Regions from separate parts of the Mesorhizobium sp. M4B.F.Ca.ET.214.01.1.1 genome, predicted to be linked through region 1. Evidence: predicted binding sites of a transcription regulator. Region 1 holds the regulator's gene; each other region holds the start of a gene.
The links. The regulator LexA, encoded in region 1, represses DNA repair genes until DNA is damaged. The targets are predictions, from matches to a motif close to TGTTCNNNNTGTGTTCNG.
Positions count from the first base shown of each region.

Region 1 (2,190 bases):
GGTCGATGCCGTCGGGCTGATCTCCATTCAATCGGTGCTTTTCGTGACGATAGCGCTGGTCATCGCGACCATGGCCACGACCTGGCTGAGACTTGCGGCGATCCCCTTCGCTCTGGCCGGCCTGCTGACGGTTTCAAATACCCGCACGCCCGATGTGCTGATCTCGGAGGATGCGCATCTGGTGGCGATGCCGATCGGCGGCGGCGAGCTCGCCGTCAACCGGGCGCGGTCGAATGAATTCACCACCGACAACTGGAAACGCGCGCTGGTGGCCGAGACCGTCGTCGAGCCGGAGACCTTCGAGACAGGGGATGCACGCTTCGATATCGATCCGCTCGACCTGCCGCCTGGCTCGCCATTCTACTGCAGGGACGGACTGTGCCTTGCCCGGCATCCGTCCGGCGCAATCGTGGCGCTCGCGGAAAACCGCAAGACGGCGCGGCCGGCCTGCGCCTTCGCCGACCTGATCGTCATCGACGACGCCACCGCCTACAGTCCCTGCTGGAATTCGCTGGCCCTCGTCGTCACCAAACGCCAGCTCGCCCGCTCAGGCAGCGCCGCCGTCTTCTTCGATCCGCAATCGGCGACCGCGCAAGCAACAATCCGCTACGCGGTCGAAAAGCCCTACCGGCCATGGCACGAGCAGCGCAAATACTCTCGCGAGGCGAGGGGACTGCCGCCATACCAGAGACCCGAAAGACCGGTGGTCAAACTGGCGCCGTCCGCTCAGTAGCGCCGGATCAGGCCGACCAGCTTGCCTTGCACCTTGACCCGGTCAGGGCCGAAGATGCGGGTCTCATAGGCAGGGTTGGCGGCTTCGAGCGCGATCGATGCGCCCTTGCGGCGGAAGCGCTTCAGCGTCGCCTCTTCCTCGTCGACCAGCGCCACAACGATCTCGCCGGGGCTCGCCGTGTCGGCGTTGCGGATGATGACCGTGTCGCCGTCGAAGATGCCGGCCTCGATCATCGAGTCGCCCTTCACCTCCAGCGCATAATGCTCGCCGCCCGAGATCATGTCCGGGGGCACCGAGATCGAATGCGTCTGGTGCTGGATGGCGTCGATCGGCACGCCGGCGGCGATGCGGCCCATTACCGGGATCGACACCGCCGACACAGCGTCGTCGTCATTGCTGGGGGTGCGCGACGGCGACGCCGGTTTGATCTGCCGGCCGAGATTGCCCTGTCCGAGGCTTCCCTGGATGACGCTCGGCGAAAACTTCTTCGCGGCATTGAGGCCAGGCGCGATCGAATCGGGCAGGCGCAGCACTTCCAGCGCACGCGCCCGGTTGGGCAGCCGGCGAATGAAGCCGCGCTCCTCAAGCGCAGTGATCAGCCGGTGGATGCCCGACTTCGAAGCCAGATCAAGCGCCTCCTTCATCTCGTCGAAAGAGGGCGGAATGCCGCTTTCCTTCAGCCGTTCATGGATGAACATCAGGAGTTCATGTTGTTTGCGCGTCAGCATGGCGGCCCCCACGGGTTCTGAAACCAGAATCAGAAAAACAAACCCAGAACAAACACTATCTGTTCCAGTTGTGTTCCGCAACCGTTTAAAGTTTAATGAATGCGTTGACGTTTTGTTCAGCGTAGCATCAGAACGCGACAAGCGTCGCCGACGGCGGCGGCCGGGGCGAAGGGCTCTCGCACCACGAGGCCATTGGCGTCGGCGAGCATGCGCAGCATCGAGGAGTCCTGGATGCCGAAGGGCGTCGCAACCAGTGAGCCGGCTTCTTCGCGGACGACGGCCCGCACGTAATCCTGCCTCAGATCGTTTGCCTGCATCGCGGCGCCCAGCCGCGCCTCGCGAATGTCCTGGGTGAACGCGCGGCCACCGAGCCGCGCCAGCAACGGCTTCAGGAACAGCTGCGAACAGACCAGGCTCGCCACCGGATTGCCGGGCAGGCCGATGCAGCGCGCGGGTCCCAGCCGGCCGAACATCAGCGGCTTGCCCGGGCGCATGGCGATCTTCCAGAAATCGAGCGTCATGCCTTCGCCGGTCAGCACGCCGTGAATGAGATCGTGGTCGCCGACCGAGGCGCCGCCAAGCGTCACGATGACATCGGCCTGCTGCTCGACGGCCTGCCTGACCAGCGCGGAGATCGCTTCCCTGCGGTCGGCGGCAATGCCGAGATCGAGCGCGCGGGCGCCGACCGATTGCGCAGCGGCGGCGACGCCATAGGCGTTGGACGAGATG
Region 1 covers NZ_SRUX01000009.1:118,862-121,051, reverse strand. The annotation lists gene EN857_RS18960 (ComEC/Rec2 family competence protein) at 1-733, shown strand, start outside; gene lexA (transcriptional repressor LexA) at 727-1,461, opposite strand; gene glp (gephyrin-like molybdotransferase Glp) at 1,578-2,190, opposite strand, start outside.

Region 2 (2,190 bases), on a different contig from region 1:
TCGCTGCGCCTGTTTACCCCGGCACGCTTCGACGGTCTGGTCGGCATGCCCTTCCCCGCCGCGCGCTATTCATTCCCGACCAAGGACGAAATGGCCGACTATCTCGAGGCCTATGCGCGGAGGTTTGCCTTGCCGGTGCGCACTGGCGTCAAGGTCGACGAGGTGACCCGTTCCGGCGAGCGCTACATCGTCACATCAGGCCAGACCCGCTACATCGCCAAGCACGTCGTCGCCGCCGCCTCGAGCTATCAGAAGCCGAAGATCCCGGATTTCGCGGCGTCGTTCGATCCGTCGATCCGGCAATTGCATTCGGTTGCCTACAAGAACCCGGAACAGCTCAAGGCAGGTGGCGTGCTTCTTGTCGGCGCCAGCAATTCCGGTGCGGAAATCGCCATGGATGTCGCGCGAACGCATCAAGTGTGGCTGTCGGGCCGCCATCCAGGCCACATCCCGGTCGCCTACAATGGCTACTTCGCGATGCGTTTGGTCCTGCCGGTGGTCTTGCGCATCGTTTTCCACCGTTTGCTCACCGTCGATACGCCGATGGGCCGCAAGGCCAAGCCGGAGCAGTTGTCGCATGGCCTGCCGCTGATCCGGGTCAAGCCGCAGGATCTGGACGCCGCCGGCGTCCGCCGGGTCGCCCGCGTCGCCAGTGCCCGCGACGGCAAGCCGCTGCTCGACGACGGCCAGCTTCTCGACGTTGCCAACATCATCTGGTGCACCGGGTTCCGGGCCGGGCTCGATTGGATCAAGCTGCCGATCTTCGACGACACCGGCCGGGTGAAGCAGTATCGCGGCGCCGTCGAAGGCGAACCGGGACTGTATGTCTGCGGCCTGCATTTCCAGCACTCGACCTCCTCCACCATGATCCACGGCGCGGCACGCGATGCCGGCTACGTCGCCGACAAGATCGGCGAGCGCATGCGGGCAGCCGCCGGATAAGGGCTTCGAGGCGCTTGCCGGCGCTGGAAAAGCCACCACGCCCGGCAATCGTGTCGCCAAACCAGAACAAAACATAGACACTTCTGGCCTTTCGCTGCCGAATCACTACATTCGGGGGCAATGTCCGGCTTTTCGGAAGACATGCCCTTTTTTGACGAACCGAATGCGCGGCCCGCGGCCCCGTCCGGCATAGCCGCGCGCGCCATGGCCGCCCGCAGCGGCCAGAACAGCGCGCCCGACTATCTGAAGGGCCTGAACCCCGAGCAGCGGCTGGCGGTCGAGACGACCGAAGGCCCGGTACTGGTGCTGGCCGGCGCCGGCACCGGCAAGACGCGCGTGCTCACCACCCGCATCGCCCACATCCTTTCAACCCATAAAGCGAATCCATGGGAGATTCTCGCGGTCACCTTCACAAACAAGGCCGCACGCGAGATGAAGACCCGTATTGGCCTACTCGTCGGCGAAAAGATCGAGGGCATGCCGTGGCTCGGCACCTTCCACTCGATCGGCGTCAAGCTGCTGCGCCGCCACGCCGAGCTCGCCGGGCTGAAATCCGATTTCACCATCCTCGACACCGACGATGTCGTGCGTCTGATCAAGCAGCTCATCCAGGCCGAGGGGCTGGACGACAAGCGCTGGCCGGCCAAGCAGTTCGCCCAGATGATCGACGGTTGGAAGAACAAGGGGCTCGGCCCCGCCGACATCCCGGAGGGCGACGCCCGCAGCTTCGCCAACGGCAAGGGGCGCGAGCTCTACAAGGCCTATCAGGAGCGGCTGCAGACCCTGAACGCCTGCGATTTCGGCGACCTGCTCTGCCATCCGATCCGTATCTTCCGCGCCTATCCGGATGTGCTGAAGGACTACCACAGGCGCTTCAAATACATCCTCGTCGACGAGTACCAGGACACCAACACCGCGCAGTATATGTGGCTGCGCCTGCTGGCGCAGCGGCCGCAATCCTCCCCCCTTGAGGGGGAGGTGCCCGCGAAGCGGGCGGAGGGGGTCGCCGCAGAAGGCACCGCCCGGTCATCGAGCACAGGGGCGTCGAGCACTGCCGCGAGGACCCCACCCGACCGGGCTTCGCCCGGCCACTCTCCCCTCAAGGGGAATTCCCGCCCGGCCACCGTCAACATCTGCTGTGTCGGCGACGACGACCAATCGATCTATGGCTGGCGCGGTGCCGAGGTCGACAACATCCTGCGCTTCGACAAGGATTTCCCCGGCGCCACCATCATAAGGCTCGAACGC
Region 2 covers NZ_SRUX01000005.1:234,853-237,042, reverse strand. The annotation lists gene EN857_RS12685 (FAD-dependent oxidoreductase) at 1-942, shown strand, start outside; gene EN857_RS12680 (UvrD-helicase domain-containing protein) at 1,063-2,190, shown strand, end outside.
Region 2: a site for LexA is predicted at 1,005-1,022, ahead of EN857_RS12680 (UvrD-helicase domain-containing protein). Genes of this name have one in related genera too.

Region 3 (2,190 bases), on a different contig from region 1:
CTTTTGAGGGTTTGTCGGTTCAGCGGTTGAAATGGTTCATGCAGTTCGGCCGGCAGGAATTGGCAGCGTCCCAGGCCCGGGCCGGGCGGCCTGTCTCGGCCACCAGGACGGCGAAAAGCATGCCAAACAGGCTCATCAGCAGGCAGACGATGGTGAAGCGGCGGGCGAGCATTGCGTTGGTCCTCTCCTTCAATGCCAAGGAGAATGCCCGAGCGCCGCTGAACCGGCTCTGATGCCGGCATTCATCTGCGGTTCAAGTTCGTTGACGGGTTTTGAGGCGGCGCATCGGCCGGGTAGAAAATGAAAACGGGGCCACGAGGGCCCCGTCGTCAGGTGATTGCGGCGAGGCGCAGATCAGAGCTTGTGCCAGGTCTGGCTCTTGCAGATCAGGCCGCCGAACACGCAGCCGCTCATCTTGAGCGAGGTGCCCGAAAGCGTCGCCTTGCCGGCATAGGTCTTGTCCGTCTCCGGGTCGGTTATGCTGCCGGCATATTTGTTGTCGCCGGCCGCCTTGAGCGAGCCGATCGTCTTGCCGGCAAACTTGCCGGTCTTCAGCGTGATGGCAAAGGCGCCGCCGCCGCCGATCGCCGCCGTCTCGCCGGACTGCGTTTTCCAATTGCCCTCGATCGGATCGGCAAAGGCCGCGCTGGCCATGATCAAGGTGGCCGCCACGGCCAGGCTTACTTTTCGAAACATCTCTGTCCTCCCTATAGGTTCCGGTGGGGCGCCGTCCCGCCTTCCTAACCCTTACGCAAACGTAAGCTAGTTCAGCTTCCGGCAAAACAAAAGCGGTGCCGCCGGGGAAGGTTGCAGGATTTTGCCGCCACCTTTCAACGCGAAATGCACGGATAGCTTCATCGCCATTGGTTCCCGTGGTTAGCGGAGTCTTGACCGGACCGTTTGAAGTTTTCGTCAAATTTGCCGCAAACAGGCTGATTTGCGGGCTTTGTATGCTTAACGAATTTCAGTGTTTACCTCTTGTTTTAGCTTTGTTTTCTTCAAATTAAGCACGCCATTTAACGACGGATTCAAGGCTCGGCTTCATCCTCGAAAGCATCGAAAGAGCAGCCCCCCGAGGGATACCAAGGGACAGAAGGAGGCAGCTCTCGGGAGCCAGACAGGGGATTGAAATGGCACGTTTTGAAATGCTTGAAGCCGGCTTCGGCGCCATGGGGGCAACTGCCCAGGCCGACATTCTTTTCGAATTGGGCATGATGTATGCGACCGGCCGCGATTGCGAGACCGACGTCGTCGCCGCCCACAAATGGTTCAACATCGCCGCCATCAAGGGTTCGGTGCGCGCCGCCGAATTGCGCTCGGAACTGTCGGCGGCGATGTCCAAGGCCGAGATCGCTAGGGCGCTGCGCGAAGCTCGCGAATGGATGACGATGCACTGACAGACAACAAGGGCGGAAACGCTTCGGGCTCAGGCCGCGCAAGACGGCCGGCACAGGGACAAGGCCGCGCAAGACGGCCGGCATCAGGGACAAGGCCGCGCAAGACGGCCGGACGAAAAGAAAGACAGGGAAGCGAGTGGGGTTTCGGGCGCGGGGGCGTTCGGGAAAGCTCGTTTGGCAAAAAGCCGCGACCGGCCGGAACAAGGCCGGCGCGGCTTTTGGCTTTCACGCGGTCCGCGATACAATACAGGCCCAATCGAGTGCCGGCGATGCGCCAAGACATGCCAGGCGAAGGATGAAATGGTCCGGCCTCTCTAAAAGAAGCGCGGCCGGAGCGGCCGCGCGCGAGTGGAGGAGTTATATCACCATGAAAAAATTAGGTATTTTGAGCGCAGCCGCATTGGGCCTGATGATGAGCGCGCCGCTGGCATTTGCCGATGACATCACCATCTCGGTGGTCGGTCCGATGACCGGACAGCTCGCCACCATCGGCGACCAGTTCAAGCAGGGCGCGCAGGCCGCCGCCGACGCCATCAACGCCGCTGGCGGTGTCAACGGCAACCAGATCAAGCTCGACGTCCAGGACGACCAGTGCGATCCGAAGCAGGCGGTTTCCGTCGCCAACCGCATCGTCGCCGACGGCACCAAATTCGTCGATGGCCATGCCTGCTCGGGCTCCAGCATTCCGGCATCCGCCGTCTATGCCGAGGCCGGCACGCTGATGATGAGCCCGGCCTCCTCCAATCCGGAGCTGACCGATGCCGCGGCCAAGGCCGGCTGGCCGACGATCATG
Region 3 covers NZ_SRUX01000002.1:422,578-424,767, reverse strand. The annotation lists gene EN857_RS34635 (hypothetical protein) at 20-172, opposite strand; gene EN857_RS05380 (DUF2147 domain-containing protein) at 355-696, opposite strand; gene EN857_RS05375 (sel1 repeat family protein) at 1,131-1,397, shown strand; gene EN857_RS05370 (ABC transporter substrate-binding protein) at 1,765-2,190, shown strand, end outside.
Region 3: a site for LexA is predicted at 980-997, ahead of EN857_RS05375 (sel1 repeat family protein). Genes of this name have one in related genera too.

Region 4 (2,190 bases), on a different contig from region 1:
GGGCGGGCGGTTTCGGGCGTCATGATGGTCTCCAATCCGGGGCGCGCGGCGCTCCGGCCGCCCTCATGCCACTTCCAGCGCCCCCGGCACAAGGGCCAGCATTTGCGCGAAGTTGGCGGCGCTGAAGGCGGGCACCGCCTCGGTGCTTTCGATGGCCAGGATGGAGGCGGCAATGCCTTCGCGCAGGGCCGCGCGCAGCGGCAGGCCATTGAGCAGAGCGGCGACCGTCGCGCCGGTCAGCGCATCGCCGGCGCCGGTGACGTCGGCGATCCTACGCGGGGCGGGCGGGGCGATGGAGAACAGGCCCTCGCCGTCGAAGCCGAGCACCGGCGCGCCGCCCGCCGTCACCACGCCGCTCCCGAGCCCGGCGCGCCGCAGCCCGCCGACCAGATCGTGGCCATTCGCATCGTCGCCCAGGCCGGCGAGGGCGCCGGCCTCGCGCCGGTTCATGAACAGCACGGCCAGGCTGCCCAGCACCGGCATCAGCCGCACCACCTTGGCCGGCGAGATGGCGATGGCGAAGACCGGCTTGCCGGCGGCTTGCGCCACCAGCCGTTCCAGCGCCGCGGACGGCAGGTTCGCGTCGCATAGGAGGGCATCGGCGGAAGCGATCGCCTCGCGCACCTTGGCGCGGCGGATCTGCTTGGGGAAGGCGAGGTCGTAGAGCGCCATGTCGGCAAAGCCGACTATCAGCTCGCCGTCGCGGTCGATCAGCGCCGTGTAGCTCGGCGTCGTGCGGTCGAGGAACACCGCCGACAGGTCGGCGATGCCGGCGCTCGCGATCGCCGTCGACACAGTCTCGGCCGCGGCGTCGCCGCCGCGCATCGACAGCAGCGAGGCCGAGACACCGCGCCTGACCAAACTGCGCAACGCGTTGAAGACGCCGCCGCCGACATCCTCGCGCATGGTGCCGGGGTTCGAGGCAGCCGGCACGTAAGGGCCTGACACCTGGCCCCGCCGGTCGATATGGGCGCCGCCCACGGCAAGGATGTTGGGGGACTTCACCATCGTGGCGTCGATACCTTTGTTGATTGTCCGGCCGCGCACACTAGGTTTCTCCGCGCCGCCCCGCAATCAACGCCGCGATTCGGGCCGGCCGGACAATGGAATCCCGCATGGCCGATTGGAAGACGCCCCCGCTGTGTGTTGTGGGACATAAATAGAACAGATCAAGATATTGATTGTTTTTCAGCAACTTGATGCCTCTTGCCAAACGAGAACAAAAAAGGTACAAAATGACAGGGATCACGGATTGTCCGGCCTTCATTGACGACCAAGGGGTGATGTATCATGGCTCAGAATACTTTGCGGCTTGTAGAGGATAAGGCAGTGGACAAATCAAAGGCTCTGGACGCGGCGCTGTCGCAAATCGAGCGCGCCTTCGGCAAGGGCTCGATCATGCGCCTCGGCGCCAACGAGCAGGTGGTCGAGATCGAAACCGTGCCGACCGGATCGCTCGGCCTCGACATCGCGCTCGGCGTCGGCGGCCTGCCGCGCGGCCGCATCATCGAGATCTACGGGCCGGAAAGCTCGGGCAAGACGACGCTGGCGCTGCACACCGTGGCGGAAGCCCAGAAGAAGGGCGGCATCTGCGCCTTCGTCGATGCCGAGCACGCGCTCGATCCGGTCTATGCCCGCAAGCTCGGTGTCGACCTCGAAAACCTGCTGATCTCGCAGCCCGACACCGGCGAGCAGGCGCTGGAAATCTGCGACACGCTGGTGCGCTCCGGCGCCATCGATGTGCTGGTGGTCGATTCGGTCGCCGCGCTGACGCCGCGCGCCGAAATCGAAGGTGAGATGGGCGATGCGCTGCCCGGCCTACAGGCCCGCCTGATGAGCCAGGCGCTGCGCAAGCTGACCGCCTCGATCTCGCGCTCCAACACCATGGTCATCTTCATCAACCAGATCCGCATGAAGATCGGCGTCATGTTCGGCTCGCCCGAGACGACGACCGGCGGCAACGCGCTGAAGTTCTACGCCTCGGTCCGCCTCGACATCCGCCGCATCGGCTCGGTCAAGGACCGCGACGAGGTCGTCGGCAACCAGACCCGCGTCAAGGTCGTCAAGAACAAGCTGGCGCCGCCCTTCAAGGTGGTCGAGTTCGACATCATGTACGGCGAGGGCGTGTCGAAGACCGGCGAGCTGGTCGACCTCGGCGTCAAGGCCGGCGTGGTCGAGAAATCCGGCGCC
Region 4 covers NZ_SRUX01000012.1:224,184-226,373, reverse strand. The annotation lists gene EN857_RS23675 (pseudouridine-5'-phosphate glycosidase) at 1-23, opposite strand, end outside; gene EN857_RS23670 (carbohydrate kinase family protein) at 64-1,008, opposite strand; gene recA (recombinase RecA) at 1,291-2,190, shown strand, end outside.
Region 4: a site for LexA is predicted at 1,150-1,167, ahead of recA (recombinase RecA). Genes of this name have one in related genera too.